2 regions of the Arthrobacter sp. JDC6 genome follow, and region 2 is predicted to be linked to the other one. Evidence: predicted binding sites of a transcription regulator. Region 2 holds the regulator's gene; the other holds the start of a gene.
What was found. Region 2 encodes LexA, which represses DNA repair genes until DNA is damaged. Its sites were predicted from a motif close to TCGAACANNTGTTCGA; they were not measured.
Positions count from the first base shown of each region.

Region 1: ACV095_RS00285 (shikimate dehydrogenase) is a predicted target of LexA. The motif match lies at 2,488-2,503, and genes of this name have one in related genera.

Region 1 is NZ_CM151278.1:54,167-65,658, forward strand. It holds gene ACV095_RS00275 (MFS transporter) at 29-1,348, opposite strand; gene ACV095_RS00280 (IclR family transcriptional regulator) at 1,583-2,449, shown strand; gene ACV095_RS00285 (shikimate dehydrogenase) at 2,597-3,478, shown strand; gene ACV095_RS00290 (bifunctional sugar phosphate isomerase/epimerase/4-hydroxyphenylpyruvate dioxygenase family protein) at 3,478-5,349, shown strand; gene pcaH (protocatechuate 3,4-dioxygenase subunit beta) at 5,406-6,278, shown strand; gene pcaG (protocatechuate 3,4-dioxygenase subunit alpha) at 6,283-6,840, shown strand; gene ACV095_RS00305 (lyase family protein) at 6,837-8,312, shown strand; gene ACV095_RS00310 (alpha/beta fold hydrolase) at 8,305-9,123, shown strand; gene pcaC (4-carboxymuconolactone decarboxylase) at 9,120-9,560, shown strand; gene ACV095_RS00320 (thiolase family protein) at 9,557-10,756, shown strand; gene ACV095_RS00325 (3-oxoacid CoA-transferase subunit A) at 10,756-11,457, shown strand; gene ACV095_RS00330 (3-oxoacid CoA-transferase subunit B) at 11,460-11,492, shown strand, end outside.
Region 2 is NZ_CM151278.1:2,853,632-2,865,123, forward strand. It holds gene hisB (imidazoleglycerol-phosphate dehydratase HisB) at 1-480, opposite strand, end outside; gene ACV095_RS13270 (histidinol-phosphate transaminase) at 542-1,660, opposite strand; gene ACV095_RS13275 (LysM peptidoglycan-binding domain-containing protein) at 1,769-2,170, opposite strand; gene lexA (transcriptional repressor LexA) at 2,524-3,258, shown strand; gene ACV095_RS13285 (ATP-dependent DNA helicase) at 3,337-5,397, opposite strand; gene hflX (GTPase HflX) at 5,390-6,970, opposite strand; gene ACV095_RS13295 (class I SAM-dependent methyltransferase) at 7,408-8,031, shown strand; gene dapF (diaminopimelate epimerase) at 8,003-8,947, opposite strand; gene miaA (tRNA (adenosine(37)-N6)-dimethylallyltransferase MiaA) at 8,992-9,903, opposite strand; gene miaB (tRNA (N6-isopentenyl adenosine(37)-C2)-methylthiotransferase MiaB) at 9,906-11,483, opposite strand; gene ACV095_RS13315 (regulatory protein RecX) at 11,487-11,492, opposite strand, start outside.

The DNA of each region.
Region 1 (11,492 bases), 1.7 Mb from region 2:
AACCGGGCTGGTGTGACGCTTTCGGCGCCTACTTCACGCCCAGCAGGTTGGTGGGGGTCCGGAAGGACTCCTTGGCCGTGAGTGCCGAGACGGCGGCGATGGCGCAGATGATGGCGGTGAAGGTGCTGATCTGGACCCAGCCGCCCGCCTGGATGCCGCCCATGGCAGCCACAATGGCCGGGGCGAAGCCAGCCATCAGGAACCCGAGCTGGGTGCCGATGGCCAGGCCGGAGAAGCGGACCTTGGTGCTGAACATCTCGGCGTAGAAGGACGGCCACACGGCGTTGGAGGCGGCGTAGCCGAAGGAGAAGAAGCCGATGGCTGCAACGAACATCAACGGGATGCTGTGGGATTCCAGGCTGAGCAGGAACAGCGGGGTGAGGATTGCGCTGGCCACGGCGCCGTAAATGAAGACGGGCTTGCGGCCGATCCTGTCCGCGAGCTTCCCGAAGAGCGGCTGGGTGCCCAGGGCCACCAGGTTGGCCCCGACGACGAGCCACAGGGTGGTGGTGCCGTCCACTCCGGCCACGGTCTTGGCGTAGCTGATGGCCAGGGTGCCGAAGACGGTGGAGACGGCGGCAATGAAGGCGCAGGCGACAACACGCAGGACGTCGCGCCAGTGGCCCTTGAGGAGGTCGGCCACCGGGAGCTTGGAGATCTGGGCGTTCTTCTGCGCTTCCTCGAAGGCCGGCGGCTCGTGCAGCGTGCGGCGGATGAAGAAGGCAACCATGACCACGACGGCGCTGAGCCAGAACGGGACGCGCCAGCCGATGCCGTACTTGATCTCATCCGGCAGGGCCAGGACGGGGATGAAGACCAGGGCGGCGAGGATCTGGCCGCCCTGGGTACCGGTGAGGGTCCAGGACGTAAAGAAGGAACGCTGGTTGTCCGGAGCGTGCTCCAGGGTCATGGACGAGGCGCCGGCCTGCTCACCGGCGGCGGAGAGGCCCTGGCACAGGCGGGCCAGCACCAGCAGGACCGGGGCCCACCAGCCGACCGTGTGGAAGTCGGGGAGGCAGCCGATCACGAACGTCGACGCGCCCATGAGCAGCAGGGTAAACATCAGGACCTTCCGGCGGCCCACCCGGTCGCCGAAGTGGCCCAGGATGATGGCGCCCACGGGACGTGCCACGTAGGCGAAGCCGAAGGTGGCGAAGGACATGATGGCAGCGTTGGTGTCTGCATCGGGAAAGAAGACCTTGGGGAAGATCAGCGCCGCAGCGGATCCGAAGATGAAGAAGTCGTAGTATTCGACGGCGCTGCCCAGGAAGCTGGCGAGGGCTGCTTTCCTGGGCGTCCCGGCACGGGTGAGGGCACCCGCCCCGGCGGACGGAAGTGTCTGGCTCATGGTGTTCCTTTGGTGTGACGACATTGTCGCGGATGGATCTGGAGGTCGCAGCCGCCGCTGCCTTGGTGCGGGCGGGGCGCGATGCGGCTGGAGTCCGGAAGAAGACCCGGCGTCAGTAGCCACATGGTGGGAGCTACTTGTGCGATATAGAAACTATGACTGTGAGGGCAGTCACCTGTCAAGAAAATAATCACCATCTAGAAATAGCTCTCACATTGTGGCAACATGATTGCCATGAGTGTGAACCAAACCACAGCGGTCAATGAAGAATCCGCTGCTGCCCCTGCCGCCACGGAGCCCGTGAACACCATGCCCCCGGAGGCGAAGGTTGGCGCGCGTCCTGCGGAACGCACGGACATGGTGGGCAAGGCCCTGGGCCTGCTTGTCCTCCTGGGGGACGAACCCCGCGGTGCCAGCGCCGCGGAAATTTCCCGCCGCGCGGAACTGCCGTTCAGCACAACCTACCGGCTGCTCGGATCCCTGACCCGTGACGGCTTTGTTGACTACGAGCCGGACGGCCGCCGCTACCACCTGGGCCTGCGCATCTTCCAGCTGGGCCAGCGGGTCTCCAACCACCACGGTTTCGCGGGCACTGCCATGCCCATCCTGCGCCGGGTGACCGAGCAGACCGGGGAAGCCACCATCCTCAGCGTCCGCGACGGCCTGCACCACCTCACCGTCAGCAAGGTGGACGGGCCGCAGATCTTCCGCGTCACCAGCGATCCGGGCCACCTGGGCTCCTTGTCCACCACTGCCGTCGGCAAGGCCCTGGTGGCATTCGCCGAGGATGCGGAACGGGAGCGGCTGCTCGCGGAACTCCCGCTCGAGGCGCTCACCGCCCGCTCCATCACCGACCGGGACGCGTTCCGGGCGGAAATCGAGGAGGTGCGCCGCCGCGGCTACGCGGTCATGGATGAGGAGAACGAGGCCGGCATGCGTGCCGTGGCGGTGCCCCTGCTCAACAGCCAGGGTCACGCCTTTGCCTCCCTGGCGACGGCCGTTCCGGTCTTCCGCCTGAGCCTCGAGGAGCTGGAGGCCCACGTCCCCGTCCTGGTCGATGCGGCAGCCGAGTTGGCTGCACGCCTTCCGCAGCGCGGCTAAGGCGCCTGTGCCGTTACTCAAAATATTTAGTTCGTATCTCGAACAGTAGTGCGAGAAGTGAACAAATGCTGTACTGTAATCCCTATCACCGGCGCAGCCCATCCCCGCATGGACACTGCCGGTGCCGTTACCAAAGGAGCTGCACGGATGAGTATTCGAACTGAGTCCTACCTCGTGGGACTGGTTGGAGACGGTGTCACGCCGTCGCTCACGCCGCCCATGCACGAACGGGAAGGTGACGTGCAGGGCCTGCGTTACCTCTACCGCCCCATCGACCTCCTGGAGCTGGGCCTGGCGGGCGAGTCCGTCGGCAGCATCCTGCAGAGCGCCCGGACGCTGGGCTTCAATGGGTTGAACATCACCCATCCCTGCAAGCAGCTGGTCCTGGAGCACCTTGACGAAATCTCCCCGGACGCCCGCCGCCTGGGCGCCGTCAACACCGTGGTGATCCGGGACGGCCGCTTCATCGGCTACAACACCGACTTCTCCGGCTTCGCCGCGGCACTGGCTTCCGGCCTCCCCGGGGCGTCGCTGGACCGCGTGGTCCAGCTCGGTGCCGGCGGTGCCGGATCTGCCGTCGCCTACGCCCTGCTGACCGCCGGCGTCAGGACCCTGCACCTGGTGGACGTGGACCCGGGACGCTCGGCAGCCCGGGCCGCCGAGCTCCAGGGCTTCTTCCCGGACAGCACCGTCACGGCAGGTACGACGGCGGAGCTGCCGCAGCTGATGCGCGTGGCCGACGGCCTGGTGCACTGCACCCCCGTGGGGATGGCCGCCCACCCCGGCGTGCCGCTGGACCTGGACCTGCTGGAGTCCCGGCACTGGGTGGCGGATATCGTCTACCGCCCCATCGACACGGAACTGGTCCGCGGCGCCCGGGCCAAGGGCTGCGACGTCCTGGACGGCGGCCGGATGGCCGTGGGCCAGGCCGCGGACGCGTTCCGGATCTTCACCGGCCTGGACGCGGACCCGGACCGCATGCGCGCCCACTTCCTGGAGCTCGTGGCAGCGGAAGAGGTGGCTGCCTGATGCGCACCGGAATCGCCACTGTCTGCCTGTCCGGAACCCTCAAAGAGAAGATGCAGGCCTGCGCCATCGCAGGCTTCGACGGCATCGAGATCTTCGAGCAGGACCTGGTGACGTCCCCGCTGAGTCCCGAGGACGTCCGCAAGCTGGCCGCCGACCTGGGCCTTGGCCTGGATCTTTACCAGCCCTTCCGGGATTTCGACGGCGTCAGCCCGGACCTGCTGAAGGCCAACCTCCGCCGGGCCGAGGCCAAGTTCCGGCTCATGGCCCGCCTGGGCATGGACACCATCCTGGTCTGCTCCAACGTTGCCACCGCCACCATCGACGACGACGGCCTCCGCGCCGAGCAGCTGGCACAGCTTGCCAACCTGGCCGGCGACCACGGCGTCAAGGTGGCCTATGAAGCGCTTGCGTGGGGCAAGTACGTCAACGACTACGAGCATGCCTACCGGCTGGTGGAGATGGTTGACCATCCCAATCTGGGCACCTGCCTGGACTCCTTCCACATCCTGTCGCGGGACTGGGAAACCGCCCACATTGAGGCATTCAACCCGGAGAAGATCTTCTTCGTCCAGGTTGCGGACGCCCCCAAGCTCTCCATGGATGTGCTGTCCTGGAGCCGGCACTACCGGGTGTTCCCGGGCGAGGGCCAGTTTGAGCTGGCCAAGTTCATGGGCCACGTGGTCCGGGCCGGGTACACCGGACCCGTCTCGCTGGAAGTCTTCAATGACGTTTTCCGCCAGTCGGACGTGGAGCGGACGGCCGTGGATGCCATGCGGTCGCTCATCTGGCTTGAAGAACAGAGCGCCAAATGGCTGGCCGGTACCGAAGCCGCACCAGGCAACGGAGCAGCGCTCCGCCGTCGTTACCCCATGGAACTTGCCACCCTGCCCAAGGTGAACGAACCCGCGGGCTTCAACTTTGCCGAGGTCAAGGCGGACGACACCGCGCAGCTGGAGAAACTCCTGGGCCAGCTGGGCTTCGCCTTCGAGGGCAGGCACCGCACCAAGGACGTCCAGCTGTGGACCATGGGCCAGGCCCGGGTGATCATCAACGAACAGGCGGCCCGGCATGCCGAGCCGGCCATTGCCGCACTGGGGTTCGACGTCGATTCCCCCGTGATTGCCTCGGCGCGCGCCCAGCAGCTCAAGGCCCCCGTGGTGGCCCGCAAGGTGCAGGCCGACGAGGAAGTCTTCCAGGGCATCTCCGCGCCCGATTCCACCGAGATCTTTCTCTGCCAGGGCAGCCCGGACGGCACGGCGGCGTGGACCCACGAGTTCGGGGAGGGGCTGGAGCACCCGTCCACCGGAGCCAGTGCCGTGATCGACCACGTCAACCTTGCCCAGCCGTGGCAGCACTTCGACGAAGCTGTCCTCTTCTACACCAGCGCCCTGGCCCTGGAGCCGCAGCCGTTCGCGGAGGTGCCAAGCCCCAGCGGGCTGGTGCGCTCGCAGGTCATGCAGACCTCCGACGGCGCGGTGCGGCTGGTGCTCAACCTCGCCCCCATCCAGCAGGCACGGAGCGAGGTCCGCAAGACCTACCAGGAGCACATCGCCTTTGCCGTGGACGACCTCGTGGCCACAGCCCGGGCAGCCCGGGAACGGGGCCTGGAATTCCTGCAGATCCCGGCCAACTACTACGAGGACCTGGACGCCCGGTTCGACCTGGAGCCTGGGTTCCTGGCCACCCTGCAGGAGCTGAACCTGCTGTTCGACCGCGACGCCGACGGCGAATTCCTGCACTTCTACACCGCCACCGTGGGCAGCGTGTTCTTCGAAATGGTGGAACGCCGCGGCGGTTACGACGGCTACGGCGCCCCCAATGCTCCGGTGCGCCACGCCGTCCAGTACGACTCGCTGCACCGCACGCCTTAGACCGCACCACACAACCCCGGACGCAAGAAACCGAACAGATCAGAAAGGAGCCAGCCATGCCGGAAGACATCACCGCCGAGCTGGAGTCGGAGGAACTCGTGCCCCCGGCCGAACCGAAGGCTGCCCACCAGCCCCTGGACAAGGCCATCGAGTCACAGGCGGACCTCAGCGCAGAGATCAACGCCATCGGCGAGGCCTACCAGCGGGCATTGAAGGACGGCGCCCAGCCGGAAACCCAGCCGCGGCTGGACTACCCGCCGTACCGCAGCAGCATCCTGCGCCACCCCACCAAGAGCCTGCACCACGCGGATCCGGAGACCATCGAGCTGTACTCGCCGGCGTTCGGGCACCAGGACGTGCACGCCCTGGAGTCCGACCTGACCATCCAGCACAACGGCGAACCGCTGGGCGAGCGGATTATCGTCGCCGGCAAGGTCCTGGACGGCGACGGCCGCCCGGTGGCCGGCCAGCTGGTGGAAATCTGGCAGGCGAACTCGTCCGGCCGCTACATCCACAAGCGCGACCAGCACCCCGCCCCGATCGACCCCAACTTCACCGGCATCGGCCGCTGCATCACCGGCCCGGACGGCTCCTACCGGTTCATCACCATCAAGCCCGGCGCCTACCCCTGGAAGAACCACCTGAACGCGTGGCGACCCGCCCACATCCACTTTTCGCTGTTCGGCACGGAGTTCACCCAGCGCATCATCACCCAGATGTACTTCCCGGGCGACCAGCTCTTCCCGCTGGACCCCATCTACCAGACCATCGTGGACCAGGACGCCCGCGACCGCCTGGTGGCCACCTACGACCACAGCCTCACCGAGCCCGAGTGGGCCCTGGGCTACAACTGGGACATCGTCCTGACCGGGCCCAAGCGGACCTGGACCGAAAACGAGGCGCTCGGCGCAGAAGGTGACGAGGAGTAGGAAAATGAGCACCAAACTTGTTCCCACCCCGGGCCAGACCGTTGGCCCCTTCTATGGCTATGCGCTTCCGTTCGAGAAGGACAACGAGCTGCTGCCTCCCGGCTTCCCGGGCTCCATCCGCCTGCAGGGCACCGTCTACGACGGCGCCGGCCACACGATCCCGGACGCCATCCTGGAAATCTGGCAGCCGGACGCCGACGGCAGGGTTGTCCAGCGCACCGGCTCCCTGGTCCGCGACGGCTACACCTTCACCGGGTGGGGCCGCGGCGCCGTGGGCAACTCCGGCGTTTTCACGTTCACCACGGTCAACCCCGGCCCCACCAAACCGGGCGCGGCGCCGTTCATCTCCGTGGCGCTCTTTGCCCGCGGCCTGACCAACCGGCTGTTCACCCGCATCTACCTGCCTGAGGACGCCGAGGCGCTGGCCAACGACCCCCTGCTCAGCTCGCTGGATCCGGAGCGCCGCAAGACGCTCATCGCCCGCCGCGACCCTGACGGCGGCCTCACCTGGGACATCCGCCTCCAGGGTGAGGGCGAGACGGTCTTCCTGGACTTCCAGTGACCAACGCCGCCCCGGGAGATCTGCGCGCCTTCGCGGAAGAGGCCGACGCCGGCCTGCTCAGTCCCGTATCAGCGTCACCGTTGGTGGCGGCGCTGACGGGGGACCGGGCAGTGCTGGCGGCGATCCTCGCCGTCGAATCGGGCTGGGCAGCCGTGCTGCAACGGGCCGGCCTGGCACCTGCCGGTTCTGCCGCCGTCGTGGCTTCCGCTGCCGAGGCAGGGCGATACGACCTCGCCGACATCGCGCTGCGTGCCCAGGGCGGCGGCAACCCGGTCATTCCGCTGCTGGCGGACCTCCGGAAGAAGGTGGCCGCGCTGGACAGCGCCGGGATCGGTGCCGGGAAGGCCGTGCATACCTCCCTGACCAGCCAGGACGTGCTGGACACCGCCCTCATGCTGGTGGCCCGCAACACCGTCCACGCCGTGCTGGCCGACCTCAAAGGCACCGCCGCGGCGCTGGCCGCCCTGGCGGGGCAACATGCGCAGACACTGTGCGTGGGCCGGAGCCTGACGCAGCATTCGCTTCCCTATACCTTCGGGCTCCGGGCCGCGCAGTGGTTCCAGGGCGTGGCCGCCGCGGGCCGGCAGCTGCAAGGCCTGGAGTTCCCGGTCCAGTTCGGCGGGGCTGCGGGAACGCTCGCCGCCGGAACCGTGCTGACCGACGGATCCACTGCCACCCCGTTTACCCTGGCCGATGCCCTGGCCGCCCAGCTGGGCCTGGCCCCCGCGGCGGCTCCCTGGCACACCAACCGGCTGGCCATCACGTCCCTTGGGCATGGGCTGGCTGCGGTTTTGGATGCGTTCGGAAAGATCGCCGCGGACGTCCTGTTCCTGAGCAGGCCCGAGGTGGCCGAGCTTGCCGAGCCACGCGCTCCCGGGCGCGGGGTTTCCTCTGCCATGCCGCAAAAGCAGAACCCGGTCCTGTCCGTCCTGGTCCGCAGCGCCGCACTGCAGGCGCCCGGCCTGGCTGCCCAGCTGCACCTGGCCGCCGCCACCTTCAACGACGAACGCCCGGACGGCGCCTGGCACATCGAATGGCCGGCACTCCGCCAGCTCCTGGCGCTCACGCTCGGCGCTGCCGGACATATCCGTGAGCTCGCCGAAGGACTCCAGGTGTTCCCCGATGCCATGCGCCGCAACCTGGACCTGTCCGGGCCGCTGCTGCTGGCAGAAGGCGTCAGCGCGGCCGTGGCGCCCCTCCTGGACGGGAAGGACGGCCGCACCGGCAAGCAGCAGCTGCAGGACGTGGTGGACCAGACCCTTCAAGCACCGCCTTCCGACCAGGCCGCCACCTACCGGAAGCTGCTCCGCGAGGCCGTCCCTGCCGCCGTCGTTCCCGACCAGCGGCTGGAGGAGCTCCTGGACCCCGGCAGCTACCTGGGCCAGGCGGCCCAGATCTCCCGCCGCATCCTGGCGGCGTTCCCCGACTTTGATTCCCAGACCACCGACGCGAACGGAGCTTCCCGTGGCTAAGCCAACCCTGAAGGCAGCGCTGCTGTCCCCCCAGCGACCCCTTGGCGACCACCCCCTGCTGGTGGCGGGCCCATCCCTGGGCACCTCCTCCATCCTGTGGAACAGGGTGGCCACCCTGCTCGGCAATGACTACGACGTGGTCGCCTGGGACCTGCCCGGCCACGGCGTCTCTCCGGCAGCCACCGAAACCTTCGACGTCGCAGCCCTCGCGGACGCCGTGGTGGACCTGGTGGATTCCATCGCCCCCGGTGAAACATTCCACTACGCCGGCGTTTCACTGGGCGGCGCCGTGGGCCTGCAGCTGGGCATCAAGCACGGCGAGCGGCTCAAGAGCCTCTCCATCCAGAACAGCGGGGCGAAGATCGGCACCCCGGAGGGCTGGCTGGAACGGGCCGAAACGGTCCGCACCCAGGGCACACCCGTGATGATCCAGGGCTCGGCGCAGCGCTGGTTCGCGCCGGGCTACATGGACCGGGAACCCGAGTTCAGCAGCCGGCTCCTGCACGCCCTGCGCGACGCCGACCGTTTCAGCTACGCCTTCTGCTGCGAGGCCCTGGCCTCCTTCGACGTCCGCAGCCAGCTGGGCAGCATCCGCGTCCCCACCCAGGTCATCGCCGGCGCGGTGGACGGCGTGGCCACGCCGGCCATGGCTGACGAGGTGGCAGCCGGCATCACCGCCGGGGGCGGCACCGCCACTGCCGTCACGCTGGAAGGCGTGGCGCACCTGGCACCGGCCGAGGCTCCCGCGCATGTTGCCGATCTCATGCGCAGCCTGATCAGCTGGACCGAATCCCAAGGAGCAGCCAAGTGAGCGGAAATGAGCGGCACGGCGTGGTCCAGCCCGGCGCCACCAGCCAGGAGATTTACGACGGCGGCATGGTGGTCCGGCGCGAAGTCCTGGGGGACGCGCACGTGGACCGGGCCAACGCCAACAAGGATGAGTTCACCGAGGACTTCCAGGACATGATCACCCGGATCGCCTGGGGTGGTATCTGGACCCGCCCGGGGCTCCCGCGCCAGATGCGCTCCGCCGTCACCATCACTGCCATGGTGGCGCACGGGCACTGGGAAGAGCTGGCCATGCATATCCGCGCCGCCCTCCGGAACGGCCTGAGCAGGGACGAGATCAAGGAGATCCTGCTCCAGACCGCCATCTACTGCGGCGTCCCCTCCGCCAACACCGCCTTCAAGACAGCACAGCAGGTGTTCCACGACATGGACAACACCGGAACGGATAAAACCCCATGAACCAGGCATTTGTGTACGACGCCGTGCGCACCCCCTTTGGCAAGTTCGGTTCCGGCCTCGCCGGCGTCCGGCCGGATGACCTTGCCGCGCACGTTATCAGCGAGTCCGTGAAGCGGGCACCCGGGCTTGATCCCGAGCGGATCGATGAGGTGGTGTTCGGCAACGCCAACGGCGCGGGCGAGGAAAACCGCAACATCGCGCGGATGGGAACCCTTCTGGCCGGGCTGCCGGTGTCCATCCCGGGCACCACGGTCAACCGGCTCTGCGGCTCGTCCCTGGACGCGGCGATCATCGCGTCGCGGCAGGTCAACGCCGGCGACGCCGACCTGGTGCTGGTGGGCGGGGCCGAGTCGATGTCCCGTGCCCCGTGGGTGCTGCCCAAGACGGAGAAGCCCTACCCGGCCGGGGACATGACCCTGGCCTCCACCACCCTGGGCTGGCGGCTGGTGAACAAGGCCATGCCCAAGGATTGGACCATCTCCCTGGGCGAGGCCACCGAGCGGCTGCGCGAGAAGTACAACGTGACCCGCGAGGCGCAGGACGAGTTCGCCGCGGCCTCCCACAACCTCTCCGCCGCCGCCTGGGATGAAGGGTTCTACGACAACCTGGTCGCCCCGGTGCCCGGGACGGACCTGGTCCGCGACGAAGGCATCCGTGCCGGATCGTCGGCGGAGAAGCTGGCCGGGCTGAAGACCGTGTTCCGGACCGAGAACGGCACGGTGACCGCCGGGAACGCATCCCCGCTGTCCGACGGCGCCTCCGCGGCGTGGATCGGATCCGAGGCGGCCGCCGGGCTGCTGGGGCTGGATCCGCTGGCCCGGATCGCCGGCCGCGGCGCGCACGCGAATGATCCGCAGTACTTCGGGTACGCACCGGTGGAGGCGGCGAACAAGGCCCTCGCGAAGGCGGGCATCGGCTGGGACCAGGTGGGCGCCGTCGAACTTAACGAAGCGTTCGCCGCGCAGTCCCTGGCCTGCATCAACGCCTGGGGCATCGATCCCTCGATCGTGAACCGGCATGGCGGGGCCATCGCGATGGGCCATCCGCTGGGTGCCTCCGGCACCCGGATCCTGGGCACCCTGGCCCGGTCCCTGCAGGCCTCCGGCGAACGCTGGGGCGTCGCGGCCATCTGCATCGGCGTGGGCCAGGGCCTGGCCGTGGTACTCGAGAACGTCACCGCTGGAAAGGACCAGTAATGCTGACTTTTGTTGACACCGTCCAGGAGGCCGTGGCCGGCATCAAGGACGGCTCCACCGTGATGATCGGCGGATTCGGCAACGCCGGCCAGCCGTTCGAACTGATCGACGCGCTGCTGGACTGCGGCGCCACGGACCTGACCGTGGTGAACAACAACGCCGGGCAGGGCGACCAGGGCCTGGCCCTGCTCATCAAGGAAGGCCGGGTGCGGAAGATGATCTGCTCCTTCCCGCGGCAGTCCGATTCCTGGCACTTCGACGCCAAGTACAAGGCCGGCGAGATCGAGCTGGAACTGGTGCCGCAGGGCAACCTGGCCGAACGGATCCGTGCCGCCGGGGCAGGCATCGGCGGGTTCTTCACCCCCACCGGATACGGCACCATGCTGGCCGAGGGCAAGGAAACGCGGATCATTGACGGCCGCGGCCAGGTCTTTGAAACCCCCATCCACGCCGACGTCGCCCTGATCAAGGCACTGAAGGCGGACGGCAAGGGCAACCTGGTCTACCGCAAGACGGCCCGGAACTTCGGCCCCATCATGGCTGCCGCCGCGAAGCAGAGCATCGTGCAGGTCTCCGAGATCGTGCCCACGGGGGCGCTGGACCCGGAAAACGTGGTCACCCCCGGCATTTACGTCAACACGGTTGTCCGCGTCCCGGCCTCAGACCGCAGCGCAACCGGCACCAGCGGAAAGGTGGCCTGACCTTGACCACTGCAACATCACTCCAGACCTCCGCC
Region 2 (11,492 bases):
GCCGGCGTGCAGTGTGATGGCTTCGAAGACGTGGCGGGTCAGGGAACCGGTGAAGTGACCGCCGATCAGATGGTACTCCTGCCCGGCCGGCTCGCCCCCGTGCACCAGGTACGGGCGTCCGGACACGTCCACCACAGCGTTCGCAAGCGCTTCGTCCAGCGGAACGGTGGCCTCACCGAACCGGCGGATCCCCGCCTTGTTCCCGAGGGCGGTCCGCAGGACCTCGCCGAAGGTGATGGCCACGTCCTCAACAGTGTGGTGGACATCGATGTGGGTGTCACCCGTGGCCTTGACCGTCATGTCGATCAGGGAGTGCTTGCACAGGGCCGTGAGCATGTGGTCGTAGAACGGCACGGAGGTATCGATGTCCGATACGCCGGTTCCATCGAGGTTGATCTCCACGAGCACGGAGGACTCGCTGGTGGCACGCTCCATGCGGGCGGTCCGGGCCGCAGCCGTATTCGATCCGGTGGGACTCATGGTGAAGGATCCTTTGTGGGAGAAGAAGTAGTTCAAGGCGCCCAGCGCCGCAGTATCAAGTCTAGGCGGGAAGCGCGGCCTGGCCCGCAAGGATGCGTTCCAGGGAGGTAAGGAAGGCTGTGGTTTCCGCCTCAGTGCCTGCGGTGACCCGAAGGTGGCCGGGGATGCCCACGTCGCGGATGAGCACTCCGGCGTCCAGCAGCTCCTGCCATACCTGGTGCGGATTTTCCAGGCCCCCGAAGAACACGTAGTTGGAGTCCGAGGCGGCAGGCTTGAGGCCCATCCTGGTCAGTTCGGCCACAATGCGGTCCCGCTGCGCCTTGATGTCCTGGACATCGGCCATCAGTGCCTCGCGGTGTTGGAGCGCGGCCAGTGCGGTTGCCTGGGTAATCGCGGACAGGTGGTACGGAAGGCGCACCAGCCGCAGGGCATCGGTGACCTCCGGGGCCGCGGCCATGTAGCCGAGGCGGGCGCCGGCGAGTGCGAAGGCCTTGCTCATGGTGCGGGAAACTATCAGCCGCTCCCGGCCGGGCAGCAGGGTCAGGGCGCTGGGCGTGCCGTCATGCGCGAACTCGTGGTAGGCCTCGTCGACGATCACCACGGTCTGGCTGTCCTCGCCGGCGTCATAGACAGCCTCCACAACGTCAAGCCCCAGGCCGGTCCCCGTGGGGTTGTTGGGCGAGCAGAGGAAGACGATGTTGGGCCGCAGCTCCTCGACCTGCCGGGCGGCGGATTCGGCGCTCAGGTCGTAGCCTTCCGAGCGCACTCCCGTGATGTATTGGGTGTCGGTTCCGCTGGCGAGCAGGGGGTACATGGAGTACGTGGGTGGAAAGCCCAGGGCGGTGCGGCCGGGGCCGCCGAAGGCCTGGAGGATCTGCTGCAGGACCTCGTTGGAGCCGTTGGCTGCCCAGAGGTTTGATTCGTCGAGCCCGTGCCCCAGGTATTCCGCGAGAGCTTTCCGCAGGTCGGTGAATTCCCTGTCCGGGTACCGGTTGAGGCCTGCAGCTGCTTCCGTGACCGCCGCGCTGATGGCGGCGCGCACGTCCGCCGGAACACCATGGGTGTTCTCATTGACGTTCAGCAAAATGGGAACGTCCAGTTGGGGTGCCCCGTAGGGGGTCAGCCCGCGAAGATTGCTGCGGAGGGGAAGTCGGTTCAGACGCTCTAGCTGGTCGTTCACCTGAACAGTTTAGTTGCCGCGGCAACTACCGGAAAATGTGACGGATTCTGTTCGCCACCGGCGTTGCTGTCCCGGTCATCTTTCTCAAAGGCCAACACCAGGTGCCGCTCAGTGCGTGGGGACGAACAGCTGCTGCCCCGGCAGCACAGCGGCGGCCGGAAGGTTGTTGAGCTGGACGATGTCCGCCACCACGTCCCGGGCATCGCGGTCCGGAGCAACAGCGCCTGCGATGCTCCACAACGACTGACCCGCCTGCACCGTCACGGTGACCGTCGGCGTCACGGCCAAATCCGCAGCTGAATCGGATGCCTTGGCCGGTGCGTTGAAAAGTCCGGACAGGGACAGCAGGAGTACCGCAAGGAGCACAAGCGGAACTCCGATCAGGACGATCCGCCCCCGGCGGGTCAGCCGCAGGGGCGCTGCTGACGGCGTCCGGCGCTGCGAGGGCTTCCGGGTCTGCAGGGAAACGCGGTGCGTAGGTGAAACCTGGTGAAGAGATAAAGCTGACATGAACTAAGCCCTCCTGGACCTGCCGTGCTGCCCGGGTGTCCGCCCGCTGCCGCCCTGCCGTTCACACCGTATCCGGAGCTTCTCCGGCCATGTTTTCGAACGGGGCAATCGCTGGTTAGAACACATGTTCGAACTTTGCTTGTTAAGTTTTAGCACCTATCAACGAACAATGTCGAGACTCGCTAGAACAAATGTTTGAAAAAGCAATGTGGCTGGCCTAGCTTTGAACCAAAGAACAACCACCACTGAAGTTGAACAGCAGGGTCTGACAATGACAGTGGGAGTCCTTCCGGCGGCGCTGTGGAACAGGCCGCAACGGAAGATCCGGCGGCAAGCGAAAGGCATTGGCGAATATGGCAGCAGCAGCCGCCGGGGGCAGGACCGCCCCGCAACCCAGGAAGACCGCCAAGGGCTTGACCCCCCGGCAGAAGAAGATCCTCGAGACCATCCAGCGCTCGGTCAATGACAACGGCTACCCGCCCTCCATGCGGGAGATCGGCGACACGGTTGGCCTGGCCAGCCTGTCCAGCGTGACCCACCAGCTCTCGCAGCTGGAGAAGCTGGGTTACCTGCGGCGCGACCCCAAACGGCCGCGGGCCATGGAGGTGCTGATGCCCCTCACGCTGGACAGCGGAAGCAATGCCGCCGGCGCCTCCCCCGCGCCGCAGGCCACGGGCGGCGGTGCCACGGTAACGGAGCTGCCCACCGCGCTGGATACGGCCATGGTTCCGCTGGTTGGCCGGATTGCTGCCGGCGGTCCCATCCTCGCTGAGCAGCTCGTGGAGGATGTCATGCCGCTCCCCCGCCAGCTGGTCGGCCAGGGCGAGCTCTTCATGCTTAGGGTGGCCGGCGACTCCATGGTGGATGCCGCCATCTGTGACGGTGACTGGGTGGTGGTGCGGCGCCAGGCGGACGCAGCCAACGGGGACATCGTTGCTGCCCTGCTGGATGACGAGGCAACCGTCAAGACATTCCGCCAGCGCGACGGCCACACCTGGCTGCTGCCCCAAAACACGCAGTACGAACCCATTCTGGGCGACCATGCCACCATCATGGGCAAGGTTGTCTCGGTCCTGCGTTCCCTCTGACCGGGTCTCCCGCGAAGGGACGGCCTGCCGGAAATTGCACGGCGGCTGCCCCCGCTGGCGTCGTTCGCCGGCCGGGCCCTACGTGGCCGCGTCCGCGCCCAGCCTGGCCAATGCCGCCAGCGCCTTGCTGCGGTCCGTGGTAGCCCAGAACGGCGGCAGAGCGCCGCGGAGGAATCCGGCGTAGCGCTCTGTTGCCAGCCGGGAATCCAGAACGGCCACCACTCCCTTGTCTCCCGTGGACCGGATCAGGCGGCCGGCACCCTGGGCCAGCCTGATGGCGGCATGCGTGGCCGAGACGGACATGAAGCCGTTTCCGCCGGCCTGGGCCACGGCACGCGAACGCGCGGTCATCAGCGGATCATCCGGCCTGGGGAACGGGATGCGGTCGATCACCACGAGGCGGCAGGAGCCTCCCGGAACGTCAACCCCCTGCCACAGGGACATAGTCCCGAAGAGGCAGGTGTCCGGTTCGTCGGCGAACTGCTTCACCAAAGCGGTCATGGTCGACTCGCCCTGGCAGAGGACAGTCACATCGAGCTTCGGCCGCAGGGCGTCGGCAGCCTCTTCGGCAGCCCGTCGGGATGAAAACAGGCAGAGGGCACCCCCGCCGGACGCTTTGATGAGCGCTTCCAGTTCCTCCAGCGCCTCCGGCGAAACGCCGCGGCCCGGCTTTGGCAGGTGGCCGGCCACGTAGAGGATGCCCTGTTTCGGGTAGTCGAAGGGCGAGCCGACATCCACACCCGTCCAGCTGGGTGCGCCGTCGCCGATAAGGCCCAGTCCCCCGGCCGCGGGTTCAAATGCCGAGCCAATGGCGAGGGTTGCGGACGTCAGCACGACGGTGTGCCCGGCGAAGAGTCCTTCCCGGAGCCTGCCTGCCACGGACAGCGGCGCGATGTTGACCAGGACCGGGGCATTGTCATCGGGCTGGGAATATCCCTGGCCGGGATCGAACGTGCCGGCCCGGGAAAACCACACGACCTCGCGGTTTTCACGGGCAGCAATAAGCCGCTCACACAATTCCAGGATGAGCATGAGGCGGGACCGGGCCAGCTGCCGGCCGCCGTCGGCCGTGGCGTTGCTGTCCCCCTTGGAATCGGACAACGCGGCCCGGCACGCCTCCCGCAACTGGTCCATGCAGTCCAGCTGTTCGTCGTTCAGCCCGTTGGGAAGCAGGCCGCTGGGCGCACCGGCGAGGGCCAGTTCAAGGTTTGCGGCTGCGGCGTTCAGCGCGTCCACCGTGATGGCGGTATGTTTGCGGGCGCCGGAAGCGGCAGCGTGGACCATGGCCACCGACAGCTGACCGGACACGGCTCCGGTGACCCGGTCCTGCAACTCGTGCGCTTCATCCACCACCACGACGTCGTACTCGGGCAGGACTGCAAGTCCTTCGAAGGCGCTGACGGCCAGCATGGCGTGATTCGTCACCACCACATCTGCCTCGGCTGCGTCCTGCCGGGCCAGCTCGCTGAAGCACTCGGCGGCCATGGGGCACTTTTGGGCCCCCAGGCACTCCATGGAAGTGACGGAGACCTGGCGCCAGGCACGGTCCGTCACACCAGGCAGGAGCTCATCCCGGTCGCCGGTGGCCGTCTTCTCCGCCCACTCGCGGAGCCGCACCACCTCCTTGCCAAGCTGGGACGAGGGTCCGCCCACGGAGGCGGCAAAGTGCGGGACGCTGGTGTCTTCGCCCAAGGAGAAAAGCTGACCCTCGGAAGGCTCCTCGGAGGGGAACCCGCCTTCCAGTTTGTGCCGGCAGACATAGTTTGACCGGCCTTTCACCAAGGCAACCTTGACCGGCCGTTCCAGGGCCGGGGTGATGTTCTTCAGCAACCGCGGCAGGTCCCTGCCAACAATCTGGGTTTGCAGGGCCAGCGTGGCCGTGGACACCAGAGCGGGCTTGTTGCTCTCCAGGGCGTGGGCGATGAGCGGCACCAGGTAGGCCAGCGACTTGCCCGTGCCCGTGCCCGCCTGGACCAGCAAGTGGTTGCCGGTTTTGATGGCCCGGGCCACCTGCCGGGCCATCTCGTGTTGTCCGGTGCGGCTTTGTCCGCCCATGCCGGCGACGGCGCGGTCGAGCAATTCGATGACGAACTGCTCGCCGGCCGTCTGCGCGGTTTCGCCGGCGGCGGGGTCACTCATTGACGATGAATGGTTCCAGTTCGGACGCCAGGCCCTCGCGGACCTTCACCGCAGCCCTGGTACCTGCCTCAACGTGGTCAACGCTGAGGATTTCAGCGTCGGACTCATGGAGCTTGCTGACCAGGTCTCCGCGGTCATACGGGATGAGGAGTTCCATCTTGACCGAAGGCCGGGGAATGGCTTCGCTGATGGCCTTCAGCAGTTCCGGGATGCCCTCACCCGTCCGGGCCGAGACCACCACATGCCGCGGTTCGCGCTGCTTCAGGCGCTCCACCACGAACGGGTCAGCTGCATCAGCCTTGTTCAGCACGATGATCTCCGGCACCTTGCGGGCATCAACTTCGCTGAAGACCTTCCGGACGGCGGCGATCTGCCCTTCGGGGTCCGGATGCGACACGTCCACCACGTGCAGGATCAGATCCGAGTCCGCCACTTCCTCGAGGGTCGAACGGAAGGCCTCCACCAGCTGGGTGGGCAGCGAACGGACGAATCCGACGGTGTCGGCCAGGGTGTATCCCAGGCCGTCCGCGGTTTCCGCCTTGCGGACGGTGGGATCCAGGGTGGCGAACAGTGCGTTCTCCACGAGGACTCCGGCGTCCGTAAGCCGGTTCAGCAGTGAGGACTTGCCGGCGTTGGTATACCCGGCAATCGCCACGGAGGGCACTTCATTACGACGGCGGTTGGCCCGCTTGGTCTCGCGTGCCGGCTTCATTGCGGCGATTTCACGCCGCAGCTTCGCCATGCGGGTACGGATCCGGCGCCGGTCCAACTCGATCTTGGTTTCACCAGGACCGCGGGAGCCCATGCCGGCGGCAGCGCCACCCACCTGGCCACCGGCCTGGCGGGACATCGACTCACCCCAGCCGCGGAGGCGCGGAAGCAGGTACTCGAGCTGCGCGAGCTCCACCTGCGCTTTGCCTTCACGGCTCTTGGCATGCTGGGCGAAGATGTCAAGGATCAGCGCCGTGCGGTCGATGACCTTGACCTTGACGATGTCCTCAAGTCCGCGGCGCTGGGAAGGCGCAAGTTCAGCGTCCACCACCACCGTGTCCGCGCCCGTGGACATGACGATGTCTTTGAGCTCCAGTGCCTTGCCTGACCCCAGGAAGGTTCCCGGGTCCTGCTTGTCACGGCGCTGCACCATGCCATCCAGTACCTCCGAACCGGCGGTCTCGGCGAGGGCTGCCAGCTCACGCAGCGAGTTTTCGGCGTCGGCAAGCGTTCCCTCGGACCAAATCCCGGCCAGGACCACGCGCTCCAGGCGCAGCTGGCGGTATTCAACTTCGGTGACGTCTTCGAGCTCGGTGGACAGGCCTGCCCTTCGGCGCAGCGCGCGCCGTTCCTCGAGGTCCTGCTGGTCGCCGTCGTATGTTGAGTGTTCTTCGTCGAGGCGGGAAATGGCCTGCGCCTTGCCGAGCACCGCTTTTCCATTGCCGCTGCTCTCACCGCCGGGCGTGCTGACAGTCTTGGCCGGGACGTCCTTGGCGAGGATCCGGTCGATAACAGCCTGGATTTCCTGTGGACTCATGTCCTGGGCGGCTGGATCGGAACCGGTGTTGGGCTGGCTGGTCATGGTCTCCTTTGAAGATTCGGCAATTCCAGAATAGTGCTGATTGCTTGGAAGTTGGAACGTATTCGCGCTGGGCTGACGGCCTGCGGTCATGCAATTCTCCTGGTTGTCTCGCGGCCGGCTGCGATGCCGGGGCCGGGATGCCGCGTCAGAAGAGCGGCAGGGCTAAAAAGGCCGGAAAAATAGCGGGAAGTGCAGCAGGAGGCTGACTTTCGAGTATCGTCCGGCGGCCGGGCAGAACAGATGCGTCTGGCCGGTGCACAAGCGGAAGGCTGAAAAACCTGCATCGCTGCGGGACGGGCTGTCGCTGGAGGACAGGCTGCGGGGACGGGCGTGGCCCGTGCCGGCTACTCGAAGATCAGGAACATGCCATCCAGCGTAGCAGAGGGGGTTCTGCACGGTTTCCCATTACGCTGCAAGGGGAACTACTCTGGCCAGTTATGGAGTCCGCACACTATTTCAGCACGTCCCCCGCCGGCCCCTTTACCCGTAAGCCACTCACGGTGGAGCTGGCCGGCGAGACCCGCAGGCTCCACACCTCCGCGGGAATCTTCAGCCCGGACGGGATCGACAAGGGCACCGCAGTGCTCCTCGCCGATGTTCCGGCGCCGCACCCCCAGGGGAACCTGCTGGATATCGGATGCGGCTGGGGGCCCATCGCACTCACCATGGCGCTGCTGGCGCCCGGGTCGACGGTCTACGCCGTAGACGTCAACGAACGCTGCGTCGCCCTGACCAACGAAAACGCGGCCGCGCTGGGGCTGTCCAACGTCGTCGCCAGTACACCCCAGGAGGTGGACGCCGGCGTCAGGTTCGACACCATCTGGTCCAACCCGCCCATCCGGATTGGCAAGGACGAACTGCACGCCCTGCTGAAGCTGTGGCTTCCGCGCCTCGCGGACGGCGGCACGGCATGGCTGGTGGTGCAGAAGAACCTGGGCTCGGATTCGCTCCAGCGCTGGCTGGCCGCCGAACTGGACAGTTCCTTTACCGTGACCCGCGAGTCAACGTCCAAGTCCTTCCGGATCCTGAAGGTTACGAAAGCGTCCCGCTCGCCACAATGACGGCGGGGCCGCTGAGTTCCACGTGCTCGTGGCCGGCGGTGCCGGCGAAGAACTTCACGCCCACCACACCTCCGGGAACGTTGACCCGCCAGGCATCAGGGGCTTCCGCGCCGGCCCAGTGCCGGATGGCGACGGCGGCAGCACAGGCCCCCGTTCCGCAGGACTGGGTCTCCCCCACGCCTCGCTCATGCACCCGCATGGTCACGGATCCGACGCCGTCATGGACCAGAGGCTCCGCAGGGACGACGAACTCCACATTGGTCCCATTCACAGGGACCGGATCGACCTTGGGAGCAGTGAAGAGGCGGGTGCCTTCGAGCTCGCTGAGTTCCGCGAGGGCCACTACGGTGTGTGGGTTGCCCATGCTCACGGAGAGGGCCGGCCGGGGAACTTCCAGGCCGTCGGCAGTGACCAGGGAATCCATCGCCTTGGCGCTGGCCTCCCCGGGGAATATGAACTCCCACGGGCCCATGTCCACCGCGTAACCGTTCCCTGTCCGGACCACGGTCTTGACCCCTCCGCGGGTGCCGATGGTGAGTGATCCGCCGTCGGGCAGGTCGATCAGGCCCTCGGACCGCAGGAAGTGGACGAAGACCCGCACGCCGTTGCCGCACATTTCAGACAGTGAGCCGTCGGCATTGCGGTAATCCATGAACCATTCGGCGTCCGGGGCATCGGTGAGCAGTTCCCGGCCTTCCGGCAGGAAACGGGACGGGACAGCCCTGATCAGGCCGTCGGCGCCGATTCCCCGGTGCCGGTCGCAGAGCGCTGCGGCCTGGTCTGCGCCGATGGCGTGCACCCCCTCGGGATCGGCCACCAGGACGAAGTCGTTGCCGGTGCCATGCCCCTTGGAAAAGCGGAGCCCGCTCAGTGCGTGCAAGGCGGTCCCAGTGGCTTCTGCGGGGGTTGCATTCATGGTCACAAGCGTAACGGCGGATGCCGCCGGTGCTGAAACTGCGGCTACCGGCCCGGATCCTGGACGCACACCTCGGCCGCCTTACCCGTCAGCTCCGGGTCCTGCCAGTCCAGCCAGGTGATGCGGGGGTCGGCGCGGAACCACGTCAACTGGCGGCGGGCGAACTGCCGGGTGGCCACGATTGTTTCCTCTGCGGCCTGCTCAACTGTTGACGTGCCGTCGATGACCCGCAGGAACTGTGAATAGCCCAGTGCACGGGATGCTGTTTTGCCCTGCCGAAGGCCCCGCGCGTCCAGCATCCGGACCTCCTCCAGCAGGCCGGACTCCACCATCCGGTGAACCCGTACCGCCAAGCGCTCCCGCAGGACCTCCCGGTCCACGCTCAGGCCCACCTGAACCGCAGGCTGGTAGTACTCGCGGCGCGGCATGAAGGAACTGAAGGGCCGTCCGGTAAGTTCATGGACTTCCAGTGCGCGGATAATCCGCCGGGCGTCCGAGACCCTGTCCGCGGATACGGGGTCCAGGGCCCTCAGCCTGTCCAGCAGCGCCGGGGTCCCCAGCCGTATGTGGTCCGCCTCCAGTCGTGCACGGAGCTTGGGGTCGGTCCCCGGGAACTCCAGGACGTCCAGGGCGGCCCGCACGTACAGTCCGGAGCCGCCCGCCAGGATTGCGCGCTTGCCGCGGGCATGGATATCCCCGATGAGGCTGCGGGCCTGTTGCTGGAAGTCGGAGACGCTGGCTTCCTGGGTCACGTCCAGGATGTCCAGGAGGTGGTGCGGCACTCCCCTGCGCTCGGCCGTCGTGATTTTGGCAGTGCCAATGTCCATGCCGCGGTAGAACTGCATGGCGTCAGCGTTGATGACCTCGCCGTCCAGTTCGAGGGCAAGGTTGACGGCCAGGTCGGATTTGCCGGAGCCGGTGGGACCGACGACGGCGATGACAGGCGGGGCAGTCACCTTCAGCGGGTGCGCAGCGGCAGCGAGGGCATGCCAAGGGAGACAGCCTTGGGTCCTGCGCTGGAGCCGGGGGCAGGCGCACCACAGGAGTCGGCCTGGGACCTGTCCCAGGCGTCCCCCGCCCTGGACCGGCGCAGGCTGTAGTCCTCCGGCGTGGGATCGGCCACCAGGTGGAAGGCCGCCGCCTCCGTAATGGTGACGGTGACGAGGTCTCCGGGCCTGGGTGCCGGGGCCCCTTCGGGGACTGAGAAGTGGACCAGCCGCTGGTCCTGGGAGCGGCCGGACAACCGGTGGGTTTCCTCCGACTTCCGTCCGGACTGGGCGGTGACCATGACTTCCAGCCTCCGGCCCAACTGCTTCCGGTTTTCCTCGGCGGCGATCCTGTCCTGCAGGGCGGTGAGGCGTTCGAAGCGTTCCTGGACCACGGCCTTCGGCAGCTGGTCCGGCAGATCGGCAGCGAGCGTGCCGGGGCGCTTTGAATACTGGAAGGTGAAGGCGGTGGCAAAGCGTGACTTTTCCACCACGTCCAGCGTCGCCTGGAAGTCCTCTTCGGTTTCGCCCGGGAAGCCGACGATGATGTCGGTGGAGATGGCGGCGTGCGGAATCCTGTCCCGGACCTTGTCCAGGATGCCCAGGAACTTCGTGGAACGGTAGGAACGCTTCATGGCGCGGAGGATGCGGTCCGAACCGGACTGCAGGGGCATGTGCAGCTGCGGCATCACGTTGGGCGTCTCGGCCATGGCATCAATGACGTCATCGGTGAAGGCGGCCGGGTGCGGGCTGGTGAAGCGGACGCGTTCAAGGCCCTCGATTTCGCCGCAGGCGCGAAGGAGTTTGGAGAAGGCCTGGCGGTCGCCGAACTCGACACCGTAGGAGTTGACGTTCTGGCCCAGGAGGGTCACTTCGATGGCGCCGTCGTCCACGAGGGCCTGGATTTCGGCGAGGATGTCTCCGGGCCGGCGGTCCTTTTCCTTGCCGCGGAGGGCCGGCACGATGCAGAACGTGCACGTGTTGTTGCAGCCAACGGAGATGGATACCCAGCCGGAGTAGACGGAGTCGCGTTTGGTGGGGAGCGTGGAGGGGAAGACGTCCAGGGACTCCAGGATTTCCAGCTGGGCCTCATTGTTGTGCCGTGCACGGTCCAAAAGTGCGGGCAGGGCGCCGACGTTGTGGGTGCCGAAGACAGCATCCACCCATGGTGCCTTCTTGAGGATGGTTTCGCGGTCCTTTTGGGCCAGGCACCCGCCCACGGCGATCTGCATGCCGGGGTTGGCGGCCTTCACGGGCGCCAGGATGCCGAGGTTGCCGTAGAGCTTGTTGTCCGCGTTCTCCCGGACTGCGCAGGTATTGAACACGACCACGTCAGCATGGTCGCCGGCTGCCGGTACGTAGCCCGCATCCTCCAGCATGCCGGCCATGCGTTCGGAGTCGTGCACGTTCATCTGGCAACCGAACGTGCGGACCTGGTAAGTACGCGGCTGCACTGCCCCGGATTGCGGAACAGCACCGGCTTGCGCATCAGCAGCAGGCTCAACGGACGCGGCAGCGCCGGAATGGGGGGAAGGAATGGTCAAACTCACCAGTTAAGG